2 regions of the Planococcus beijingensis genome follow, and region 1 is predicted to be linked to the other one. Evidence: riboswitches for the same ligand, from Rfam matches in the RefSeq annotation. Region 1 holds a riboswitch; the other holds the start of a gene.
What was found. Region 1 has a riboswitch for S-adenosylmethionine ahead of metK (methionine adenosyltransferase). Riboswitches for the same ligand answer to the same signal wherever they lie in the genome.
Positions count from the first base shown of each region.

Region 2: linked by a shared signal. The riboswitch ahead of IRE19_RS08605 (methionine ABC transporter ATP-binding protein) and the one ahead of metK (methionine adenosyltransferase) in region 1 are both predicted to bind S-adenosylmethionine.

Region 1 is NZ_JADHDZ010000008.1:90,913-97,253, reverse strand. Features, by position in the region: gene pckA (phosphoenolpyruvate carboxykinase (ATP)) at 1-1,504, opposite strand, end outside; SAM riboswitch class I at 1,917-2,029, shown strand; gene metK (methionine adenosyltransferase) at 2,230-3,438, shown strand; gene IRE19_RS16500 (iron-containing alcohol dehydrogenase) at 3,498-4,715, opposite strand; gene IRE19_RS16495 (aldehyde dehydrogenase family protein) at 4,739-6,274, opposite strand.
Region 2 is NZ_JADHDZ010000003.1:614-6,954, forward strand. Features, by position in the region: gene IRE19_RS08595 (MetQ/NlpA family ABC transporter substrate-binding protein) at 1-331, opposite strand, end outside; gene IRE19_RS08600 (methionine ABC transporter permease) at 344-1,015, opposite strand; gene IRE19_RS08605 (methionine ABC transporter ATP-binding protein) at 1,005-2,018, opposite strand; SAM riboswitch class I at 2,087-2,188, opposite strand; gene IRE19_RS08610 (carbon-nitrogen family hydrolase) at 2,240-3,028, opposite strand; gene IRE19_RS08615 (pyridoxal phosphate-dependent aminotransferase) at 3,115-4,278, shown strand; gene lepB (signal peptidase I) at 4,352-4,885, opposite strand; gene IRE19_RS08625 (SEC-C metal-binding domain-containing protein) at 5,151-6,170, shown strand; gene IRE19_RS08630 (hypothetical protein) at 6,236-6,341, opposite strand, start outside.

The DNA.
Region 1 (6,341 bases):
ATTCCGTTGCTTTCTGGTCATAAGCTTCTTTGTCTGCCCATGCATTGCGTGGGTTCAATACTTCTGTTGGCACTCCTGGTACTTCTACAGGAATCTCGAGGCCGAAGATCGCTTCTTTTTCAGTCGGTACGTTGTTCAACTCGCCTTTGATGGCAGCGCGAACCATTGTACGCGTGTAAGAAAGCTTCATGCGGCTGCCGACTCCGTAGACGCCGCCAGTCCAACCTGTGTTGACAAGGAAGACTTGAACGCCGTGCTCATCGATTTTATTGCCGAGCATTTCTGCATAGACCGTTGCGTGCAACGGCAGGAATGGTGAACCGAAGCAAGTAGAGAATGTTGCTTCAGGAGATGTAATGCCGCGTTCTGTACCAGCCAATTTTGATGTATAGCCGCTTAGGAAATGGTACATCGCCTGTTCTTTCGTCAACTTGCTGATTGGAGGCAAGACGCCGAATGCATCTGCTGTCAAGAAGACGATCGTTTTCGGATGTCCAGCAATTGAAGGGTCTACGATATTATCGATTGCCTGCATTGGGTAAGCAGCACGTGTATTTTCAGTCAATGAACCATCGTTGTAGTCAGGGATGCGTGTATCCGGATCCACTACCACGTTTTCAAGGACAGAACCAAAACGGATTGCGTCGTAGATTTGTGGTTCGTTTTCGCGTGACAAGTTGATGGTTTTGGCATAGCAGCCGCCTTCGATATTGAAGACGCCATTATCGGACCAGCCATGCTCGTCATCACCGACCAATTTACGGTCTCCATCAGCTGACAAAGTCGTTTTGCCTGTACCGGACAAGCCGAAGAACAAAGTCACATCGCCGTCTTGGCCAACGTTCGCTGAACAGTGCATAGGAAGAATGCCTTTTTCAGGCAACAAGTAGTTCATGATTGAGAAGATGGACTTCTTCATTTCGCCGGCGTATTCAGTACCCCCGATTAAAATGATGCGTTGTTCCATCGATACGATGATGAATGTTTCAGAAGCGGTCCCATCAACTGCAGGGTCTGCCATGAATGTAGGAGCATAGACTACAGTGAATTCAGCTTCATGCGTTTTCAATTCTTCAGCCGTCGGACGGATGAACAATTGGTGGGCAAACAGATTATGCCACGCGTACTCATTGATTGTTTGGATCGGTACACGAGATTCGTGGTCAGCTCCGGCGAATCCTTTGAATACGTATAGCGCATCTTTTTCTTTTAGGTGTTTGAGCACTTTAGCGTACAGGTTTTCGAACACTTCGCTGGAAATCGGACGGTTCACATTGCCCCAGTCGACTTTGTTTTTAGAACTTTCTTCTTCGACCATGTATTTGTCTTTCGGCGAGCGGCCTGTGTATTTCCCAGTCTCCGCTTTAACAGCGCCTTCCCGTGTCAAAACCGCTTCTCCGCGGGATGTTGCTGCTTCCACTAATTGTGGCACTGATAATTGAACATGTACATTTGGGCCAGTTAAAAGATCCTTCAAATCGTTTGCAAAGTTCACTGAAGTCATATATATGTACCTTCCTTTTCTGTTATTCCCATGGCGATGGGGAGGATGTATATTCGTTCATTAGTATAACACATTAGGTTCATTAGTCTATACTAATTCGCTGCAGAATTGAAAAAATATTGAAATAAGGTTCTATATTAGGGGATTGGAAAGGATGGAGGCCGTTGCTCCTTGAAAAATTCGAAGGTCATATTGTTTTAGGGATGGCGCTAACTTCCATCATAACAGGAGCTGAATGAAATCACATAATCCCAATGAGAAATTATTGCAGACTCCTGGCCGATAGGAAAAGAACTTCACGAATGTTCACTGCATAGGATGAGAACATCCAGCAATAAAATTTGAGCATTTTATTCGCCGAAATCGTTGACATCCCCGAACTATTTCCGTATGATGAAAAATTGAACGGATACTCTTATTCCGAGCTGGTGGAGGGGACAGGCCCTATGAAACCCGGCAACCTGCTGCAGCTGCAGTGATGGTGCCAAACCTGAAACAAGGCTTACAGGCCTTGGATGATAAGAGTGAAAGGTGCTTATGATGATTCTCCTTTCCTCATGACGAATGAGTGAAGGGATTTTTTTATGGAATGCCCTTAATCCTCGTGTGAAAGGCCACAGAAGGCTTGAAGTTCAATCCGGAAATTCCGGAACGGACTTGACATGGGAAACGAGTACCGTATCAATTTCGAGAGCAATCTCGCAGGATATAAGGAGGAACATTTTTTGAAAAACCGTCGATTATTTACTTCAGAATCAGTAACAGAAGGACATCCGGATAAAATCTGTGACCAAATCTCAGATGCAATTTTGGATGCTATCTTAACCGAGGATCCAAACGCACGTGTTGCGTGTGAAACGACTGTAACGACAGGACTTGTTTTAGTAGCTGGAGAAATCACTACTTCCACTTATGTGGACATTCCAAAAGTCGTTAGACAAACGGTAAGAGAAATTGGATACACACGTGCTAAATATGGTTTCGATTCAGAAACAAGTGCAGTCCTTACAGCAATCGATGAGCAATCACCGGATATCGCTGCTGGAGTAAACGTGGCACTTGAATCACGTGAAGGCCAAATGACAGATAAAGAAATGGACGATATTGGAGCAGGCGACCAAGGGTTGATGTTCGGATATGCCAACAACGAAACTGAAGAATTAATGCCATTGCCGATTTCATTGGCACATAAATTGGCGCGCCGCTTGGCTGAAGTACGCAAGGAAGAAATTCTTCCATATTTGCGCCCGGATGGCAAAACGCAGGTGACAGTTGAATATGATGAAAACAATCAACCGCTACGCGTGGACACAATTGTTATCTCTACTCAGCACCACCCGGAAGTAACGCTTGAACAGATTCAACGCAATATTAAAGAATACGTCATCAAAGAAGTCGTTCCGGCAAAATGGATCGATGAAGACACCAAATACTTTATCAATCCAACTGGGCGTTTCGTAATTGGCGGACCTCAAGGAGATGCGGGCTTGACTGGCCGCAAAATCATCGTAGATACCTACGGTGGCTATGCTCGCCATGGCGGCGGTGCTTTCTCCGGTAAAGACGCGACAAAAGTTGACCGTTCAGCAGCTTACGCAGCCCGTTATGTAGCTAAAAACATCGTTGCTGCAGGCCTTGCAGACAAATGCGAAGTGCAGTTGGCGTATGCAATCGGAGTAGCACATCCTGTGTCTATCGCTTTCGATACATTCGGCACGGGCAAAGTAGATGAAGACAAATTGGATGATTTGGTACGTGCAAACTTTGATTTGCGTCCTGCCGGCATCATCAAAATGTTGGATCTGCGCCGCCCGATCTACAAGCAGACTGCAGCTTACGGACACTTTGGCCGTACGGATGTTGATCTTCCTTGGGAACGTACTGACAAAGCAGCAATTCTTAAAGAACAAGCTGGCGTAGAAGCTGGTATTTAATTAGCACACAACAAAAAAGAACGGCCAGACAGTGATGCCTGGCCGTTCTTTTTCTGTTTTTATGAAGTGAAGCTGGTCTGCAGTTTATCAACACGTTTGCCTATCGCTTCTATCAATTCAGCCGGAAGTGGAAAATTCATAGCCGCAGGATCTGACTGGACTGCCGCTATAGTGGTCGGCAGTGAATCATCAGGAATATTGTATTTCGAAAAATCTTTCGGCAAGCCTACTTCTTCCTGCAAATCGCGGATTTTCTGTACTACTTCCTCAAGCAAATTTTGTGGAGACTTGTCACGATTGTCCACATTTAAGGCCTGCGCCAGCTGGTCGATTTTCGGCAAATACAGGGCTGGAATCATCTCGATAACATGAGGCAGGAAAACGGCATTCGCAAGTCCGTGTGGAATGCGGTATAGAGCGCCATATGCATGAGCCAGGTTGTGGACAGGAATGGCGTTCAGCGCGAAGCTGAAAGCAGTAATCCCCATAGTGCTGGCCTGCAGCATTTCCATGCGTGCTTTGACATTGCTGCCATTGTTGACTGCTTCAACAATGTTTTTTTCGAACATCCGGATGGTCTGAAGCGCGTAGGCGTCGGTAAATCCAGTTGCTGTCGGTGACGCGAGCGCTTCAATAGCATGTGTCAATGCGTCAAAGCCGGTAAAAGCCGTGATGAACGGTGGCAAGCCAATCGTTAGATCAGGATCCAAAACGGCCATATTGGCGCTGATGAAGGGGTGAATAATATTTGTTTTGACCTTTTTTTCTTCATTGTAGATTACGGCAATCGGCGATACTTCCGAACCGGTCCCGGCAGTGGTCGGAACGGCGATGTGCGGAATGGGAATAAATTGAGCTTCTGGCCAGGTATAATGTGCCAAACCGCCCGGGATCGCTTTTTTGATGTCGGTCAATCCGTGGTGTAAGGCAAACTTGATGCCTTTCACGGTATCCAAGACACTGCCGCCTCCAACAGCCAATAAAGAGTCAGCTGCCATTTCTCTTGCATACTGGATAGCGCGGTTTACAGATTCACTGCCCGCATCCTGCTGGATGTCGGTGAAGATGCCCACCAGTTGTGTGCCGGTGCCGTTTTGTGTCAGACGGAATATTTCTGCTACTTTGTCAACGATTCCGGCATCTTTCAGTCCTTTGTCGCTGAACAGCACGACCCGTTTGGCGCCAAGCCCATTTAACAGGTCTGGTATCATGGCTCTCGTATTGGAGCCGCTGTGGATGGTGGTCATCAATGCGAAATTCGAATAGGTTGTAATCAATGAGAGTCACCCCAATCTTAAAATTAGTGGTCATTTGTTCCTTCAGGAAACAGCAGTCCAAATGCAAGGCGGCGCTCAAGTTCCGGCACCATGGAAGTATGGACATGTTTTAATTGTGTATAGGCGTCCAACGAATACTTGCCCATTTCACGGCCGATGCCGCTTTGCTTATACCCGCCGAAAGGCGCATCATTCCGCAGCATATGCCAGTCATTGATCCAGATGACGCCGGCTTTAATTTTGCGGGCAACATCATAGGCTTTATTGACATCCTGGGTCCATACGCCGCCGGCAAGGCCGTAGATTGAGTCGTTGGCCATCTTAATGGCTTCGTCCACATCGTTGTAGCGGATGATTGTCAGGACCGGACCGAAGATTTCTTCCTGCGCGATAGCCATATCGTTGGTGACATCCGCAAAAATAGTCGGTTCGATAAAATAACCGTTTTCAAACCCTTCAACTACAGCTTCTTTTCCGCCGCAGACTAGCCGGGCACCTTCCTTAATGCCGGTGTCAATGTAGGAAAGAATGGTCTCTTTCTGCCGCTGTGAAATGACGGGGCCCATAGCAGTCGTTTCTTCCAATTGATTGCCGAGCTTCAGCGTTTTTGTCAGTTCGGCAAGTTTTTCGACCACGACATCATAGAGCGAGTCTGGAACAAACAGGCGAGTACCCGATTCGCATAGCTGGCCCGAATGGAGGAATACGCCGAACAGGCTGCCAGGCAAGGCGATTTCAAGATCTGCGTCTTCCAACAGAATATTAGGCGATTTGCCGCCAAGTTCAAGAGTGATATTCTTAATCGATTCGGCTGCGATTTTCATGATATTGCGCCCGACTTCAGTTGAACCGGTAAATGCGACTTTACTGACTTTCGGATGGCGGACAAGCGGTTCGCCGACTTCAGTCCCGGATCCGGCGACTACATTGATGACACCGGGAGGAACGACTTGTGAAATGATTTCAGCCAAGCGCAGAGCGGTCACCGGTGTATGGCTAGCCGGCTTTAATACGATGGTGTTGCCGGTAGCGAGAGCAGGCGCAATCTTCCAGGCAGCAATCAATAGGGGCATATTCCATGGAGTGATGGCTGCGCATACGCCGATTGGTTCCCGCCAGACAAAGTTATGGGCAGGGCCTGGAAAAAGCGGCGATGGCAATGTTTCAGTGAACGGGTAGTCCACAACAAATTTCGCCATTTGCTGGAACAGGTCGATGATGCTCATTATGTCGTTCCCTGCAATGCGTCGGACAGTTCCACCGGAAGTCAATGATTCCAAGTAGATGAGTTCATCCTTATTCAGCGCAATGGCGTCGGCAATCCGGTTAAGTGCATCGGCTCTTTCCAACGGAGTCATTTGGCTCCAACCGGAATTTTCAAAAGCGTCCAGGGCTGCTTCAACTGCCTGGTCGACTTCTGTTGCCGACCCTTTCGCAACTTTCGCCACTACTTCACCTGTAGCGGGATTATGGACGTCGAAAGTTTCGCCGCTTGAAGAAGAAACCCAAGAGCCGTTGATGAAATGTGAAAAATTTTGTACTCCAACTTGAATCGACATGACTTTACCCCCTAATTGAATTTTTCTGTAAGACAAGATATGATGAAGCTTAACTGATAAAGAGACG
Region 2 (6,341 bases), on a different contig from region 1:
TCAGTGCGGATAGGTCCATGCCATTCTCTTTTTCAAAGTTTTCCAGGTAAATCGTGTGCTGGAACAGGTTGGCATCAATATCGCCACCATCAAGTGCTACGTTCGGCTGAATGTAATCGCTGAACTCCACCAATTCCACTGTGTAACCCTTTTCTTCAAGTCCAGGCACAATAGCTTTGCTCAGCATGTCGCTGTATGGACCTGCAGTAGCCCCTAGTTTAATGTCCTTCGAAGCTTCTCCTCCAGTTCCTTCAGAGCCGCTTTCTTCTCCACTGCCGCATGCTGCCAAAGCCAATGCGCTTGCTGCTAAAATAAATCCTAATTTTTTCATGTCATTCTCCCCTTATCGTTTATCGATGGCTTTCGCCGTATAGTCGCCAGCTTGTTGAATCAATTGGACCAACACAATCAAAATGACAACAGTAACAATCATGATCGTATTATCGTAGCGGTAATAGCCGAAGCGGATGGCCAAATCTCCAATGCCTCCGCCGCCTACTACGCCTGCCATCGCAGAATAGGCGACCAGGCTGATGATGGTCAATGTCACCCCCTGGATAATGCTTGCTTTCGCTTCCGGCAGCAGAACGTCTTTGATGATCATCCATGGTGTGGCACCCACGGCAATCGCTGCCTCAATGACGCCTTTATCGATTTCACGCAGTGAGTTTTCCACAATACGTGCGAAAAACGGAATCGCCGCAACCGATAGGGACACACTCGCCGCAATCGGGCCAATGGTTGTTCCTGTAATAAGTTTCGTCAGCGGGATAAGTGCCACCAACAAAATGATAAACGGAATAGAACGCACAATATTGACGATAAAACCAATCACAGCATTGACCGGCCGGTTTTCAAGAAATAAGCCGCGGTCTGTAATGAACAGCAAAATTCCCAAAGGAAGGCCGACAATCAAAGCCACTGCCAAGGAAATCCCGATCATTGTCAGTGTCTGAAAAAAAGCAGTCTGTATTTCGGGCCATAATTCAATAATTCGTCCCCATTCAACGCCCATTCGGAATCACCTCCACAATTGCCGATCTGCTTTCCATATACTTCAATGCATCCATGACGTCAGAAGAAGTCCCTTTCAACTCCATGATAAAAACGCCAAGCGGCCTTTCCTGAATATACTCAATCGCTCCATGCAAAAAGTTTCCTTTGACCGGATAATTCTGCAGCATATCGGAAATTACGCCTTCTCCGGCCACTCCCCCTTTGAACAACACTTTCACTACTGTACCCGTAAATTCACTCAACAAGTGTTCCGGAACATTGAAAGAGACAACGCTGGAGATGAATTCCTTGGTCAATTCCTTTTGAGGATCTGCAAAAATGTCGTAGACCTGACCTTCTTCAATGACACGGCCACCTTGCATGACGGCCATGCGGTCACAGATTTCCTTGACGACATTCATTTCATGCGTAATCAGTACAATTGTGATGTTCAATTTAAGATTGATGTCTTTCAATAAACGCAAAATGGACAATGTGGTATTCGGATCCAGTGCCGATGTTGCTTCATCACATAACAAAACGGCCGGATTGTTGGCTAATGCCCGTGCGATGCCGACACGCTGTTTCTGTCCACCGCTCAATTGAGCTGGATAAACATCGCGTTTATCTGATAAACCGACCATTTCCAACAATTCTTCCACGCGGCCTTTCAGATTTTTAGATGGAGTGCCTGCAGCCCGAAGCGCAAAAGCGATATTTTCGTACACCGTCTTTTGGCTGATCAGGTAGAAATGCTGAAAAATCATGCCGATTTTCAAACGGGCTTTTCTCAATTTTTCACTGTTTAGTTTGGTCAAATCATTGCCATCTACTGTGACGCTGCCGGAAGTCGGCCGTTCAAGCAAGTTGATGCAACGGATCAGCGAACTTTTGCCGGCACCTGAATAGCCGACGATGCCGAAAATTTCACCTTTTCCGATTTCCAATGAAACATTATCCACTCCAGTGACGGTGCCATGCTTAGTTGTGTAAGTTTTCGTCAATTTCTCAATCTGTATCATAGCTTCCTCCCGCCAATAAAAAGATGCCTCTTTCATCAAGAAAGAAGCATCGAAAAATTTAGTTTCTCGACTTATCTTTCGGAACATTGGATTCCGTTGGATTTGGCACCTTCCCAATCGGGGGTTGCCGGACGTCACAGGGCCTGTCCCTCAGTCTCTCTTGATAAGTTTAAGTTATTTAATTGAATTTTATGTTACAGGCATCCCCAGCGAGTGTCAATCTACTTTTTGAATTTTTCGTACAATTGCTCACGGCGATCGGCGAATACCGGAATGCGCTTCCGGACTTCCTCTACTTCATCCAAATCGATTTCTGCATAACCAATGCCTTCCTCTTTCTTCATATCCAAACGAACTTCTCCCCAGGGGGCGATCACCATCGTGCTGCCGCCGAATTCATTGTTTGGATCACTGCCGATACGGTTCGAGGCGACAATAAAAATTTGGTTTTCGATGGCGCGTGCCTGCAACAAGATGCGCCAATGATCAATCCGCGCTTCGGGCCATTCCGCTGATACAAATACAAGTTTTGCACCGTTCAGCGCCTGGGCACGGATCCATTCAGGAAAACGGATATCGTAACAAATGACGCCTCCGTATGTCTGATTATCCAATTCGAATGTGCCAAGTGTATCGCCTTCTTCAAGATGGATATGTTCATCCATTAAACAAAAACGATGGGCTTTATCGTATTCCGAAACCAGCCCGCCGTCTTTGTCGACAACGTACATCGTATTATAGAATCCTCCGTTTTTTTCAGTCGAAACAGAGCCACCCACAATATTGACTTTATGCTCTTTCGCAAAACTTTTGAGCAATTCCACTGTCCGGTTTGTGCTGTCTGCCAATGTATCCAGTTCGGTCAATGCATATCCTGTATTCCACATTTCAGGCAAGACGATCGTCTCCGCTCCATTGCTGGCCGCTTCCGTTAAATAATCCAGGACCTTCCGATAATTCAATTCCGGCTGACCAAAAGCGATATCCATTTGAACGCATGCAATTTTCATTCGTTTCTCCTCCACTAGACAAGTTACCTTCAACTCTATAAGATTTGAAGTAGAAGTGCAATTATTTCGAAAATAAGGAGAATCACATGGACTTTTCAAAACGGCTCCAAAACTTACCCACGCAGTTTTTCGCTTCACTGGTGGCCAAAACAAGCAAAGCAATCGCTGAAGGACGCGATGTCATCAATCTTGGCCAAGGCAATCCCGACCAGCCGACGCCCGAACATATTATCAAAGCCCTGCAAACCGCTGCAGCCGATCCAAAAACGCATAAATATTCACCTTTTCGCGGCATAGCGGAACTGCGTCAAGCCGCTGTGAATTTTTACAAACGCGAGTATGGTGTGGATATCGATCCTGACCTCGAAGTTGCAATCTTGGCAGGAACAAAAATCGGGCTCGTTGAGCTGCCCTTGGCTTTGTTGGATCCAGATGATCTATTACTTCTGCCGAATCCCGGTTATCCGGATTACCTGTCGGGAGCCCCGCTTGCAGATATTGGGTATGAGCTGATGAGGCTGAATCCGGAAAATGGCTATTTGCCGGATTATGCCGAGTTGACTGGAAGCATCCGCTCACGCGCCAAACTGATGTATTTGAACTACCCGAACAATCCGACCGGTGCAGTAGCGACTAAAGAATTCTTTGATGAGACAGTCAAATTCGCCAAGGACAACAGCATTGCGGTTGTCCATGATTTCGCTTATGGAGCGGTCGGGTTTGACGGAAAAAAACCGGTCAGTTTCCTTCAATCCGAAGGGGCCAAAGAAGTTGGCATCGAAATGTACACTTTATCGAAGACTTACAACATGGCAGGTTGGCGCATCGGATTTGCTGTTGGCAATTCCAAAATGATTGAAGCCTTGAACTTGATCCAGGACCATTTTTTCGCCGGTTTGTTCCCTGCCGTCCAATTGGCTGCGGCAGAGGCGTTGAATGCCGACCAGCAATGCGTAGATGAATTGGTCGGCCTTTATGAAAAACGCCGCAACGTCCTGGTGGCTGAATGCGCGCGGATCGGTTGGGACATCAAAGCACCACAAGGCTCTTTCTTTGCCTGGCTGCCGGTTCCAGAAGGTTTCACCAGCGTGGAATTTGCCGACTTCCTTCTTGAGAAAGCAGATATTTCAGTTGCGGCAGGCAGTGGTTTCGGCGATGTTGGAGAAGGTTTTGTCCGTGTCGGATTACTGGTTGATGAAACCCGCATCATTGAAGCGGTCAATCGCATCGAAGCTTTGAAATTATTTTAGAGTGCATAAAGGACAGCGTCCCAATACGGGGCTGCTGTCCTTTTAAAAATTGAGAAGATTGTCCACATCTGATTCATTTCACAAAACCGATATGCTCGAAAGGCGACAACCTGATTTTCACTTCACCAAGGACTGAGTCTTTAGAAATAAAACCCAAAACCCTGGAATCCATGCTATTTAAGCGGTTATCCCCTAATACATAATAAGATTCGGCAGGTACGACAAATTCCTGGAAATCTTCAGTCAGCTGCATCAATCCTTCTTGCTCCGCCGCTTTCCGGTTCTTATCCAAATAAGGTTCCGCTTGGGGAGTGCCGTTCACATACAGCTGATCGTCTTTCATTGAAATGCGGTCTCCTGGAACACCGATTACCCGTTTGATGAAATTGACGCCATTGGGTGCTTTGAAGACGATCATGTCAAAATTTTCTATCGTATGAATCTTAAAAAGCATGACTTTGTCATTTTCTTCGAACGTGGGCATCATGGATTCTCCATGGACAGCTACCGGTTCAAACAGAAAATACCGTGATCCCAAGACGATAAGCACAGTCAAAAAGATGACCCGCATCCAGGAAATAAACTCTTTTACCGGATCTTCAAACACATCGTCCCCTCCTGCTCCTGCTTATTCTTTCTTAATTATAATACGCATGCCAATTTGTGCATACTTTCGATTCTCTAATATCTAATGAATCCCAAAAGTGTTTAAGATTTTTCCAGTCCGAATTGTCTGTTGCCCAACTCCTTATTCGGTACAGCATCAGCAGCCTTACACCCTTTTTCATACGTCCGATTCCCGTCTGAATCGTCAGACTTTTGAGCGTATCGCAATTTTATGTTACACTCAATAAAAAATGTAGGTGATTAGAATGGTAGGAAGAAATGATCCATGCCCATGTGGCAGCGGCAAAAAATACAAAAAATGTCACGGAAAACAGCAAACTGTATCCATCAATGATTTGGTGAATGATGAACTGTTCAAAGTACGCCAACAGTTCTTCTCGGAAAATCCAAACCAGGAACAACTTGCAGAATTCCGCGAACTTCAACAAGAATGGCAGCCACGCTTGATGCAATCAATGGCTGAAAACGATGCACAGGCTTTCGTAATCGAAAACTTCCTGTTCATGAAAAAACCCGAACTATGGGAAGAATTCTTAGCGAAACAAATCGAACTTGCCCAGCGTCCTTCGACCAAAGAAGTGCTGGAAGACTGGAAAGACGTGAAAGTGTTCCTTGGCCAATATGTTAAGGGAGATGTGGAAAAAGCACAGTTCACCGATGTCTTTACAGGCGAAACACTTGAAATGGCCGATCAGCCTCCAACAGATATGGAAAACGGGCAAGGCTTATTGGCCATCCTGCTTCCAGACTCTCGCGTGGGGGAAAAAGGTGTACTATTCCTCAACGGTTATTTGACGGTTGTCGGTGAATTCGCACCGTTCTTCGAGCAGTTGAAAGCTCAAATCGCTTCTGAAAATGCTTCGCAGGATGAAAGCTACCTGCGTGACAACTACTTAGCAGTTGTCGAACAAATCGTTAAGTATTCAACTGGAAGTGTAGAAGAAAGCATTCAGCTTTCTCCTGAACACGATTCTGTTATGGCAGAACTTGATAAGCATATTGAGCAGGCGGATTTTGATGAAGAGACCGTCAGCAATGTTACAAGCATCTTGAACAGCTATCTTGTCAGCCAGCAGCCGACTGTCCAAAAACCGGAAGCTCTTGTAGCCGGATATTGGAGATTCCTGCAGGACCATGAGCTGATCAAAGGCCCTATGCTATCTGCAAAAGATTTAAGCGAAAAATTCGGCGTGTCTTCAAGCACAATCTTGAAGCGTTCAAAAGAATTCGGAGCTTATTTCGAAGAATTGCTAGCAAAAAAATAAGCTTTAACCAGCTTGAAGGATTTTTCCTTCATGACTGCTAAAGCAGCAAAAAGGAGTAGCTTCGGCTACTCCTTTTTTTCATCGTCTTTTCTTCGGAATGTAATGAGGATGTACAACAGAATACCGGAAACCGCCAAAAATAAATAAAAGCGTATGAAGTAGATACGCAGC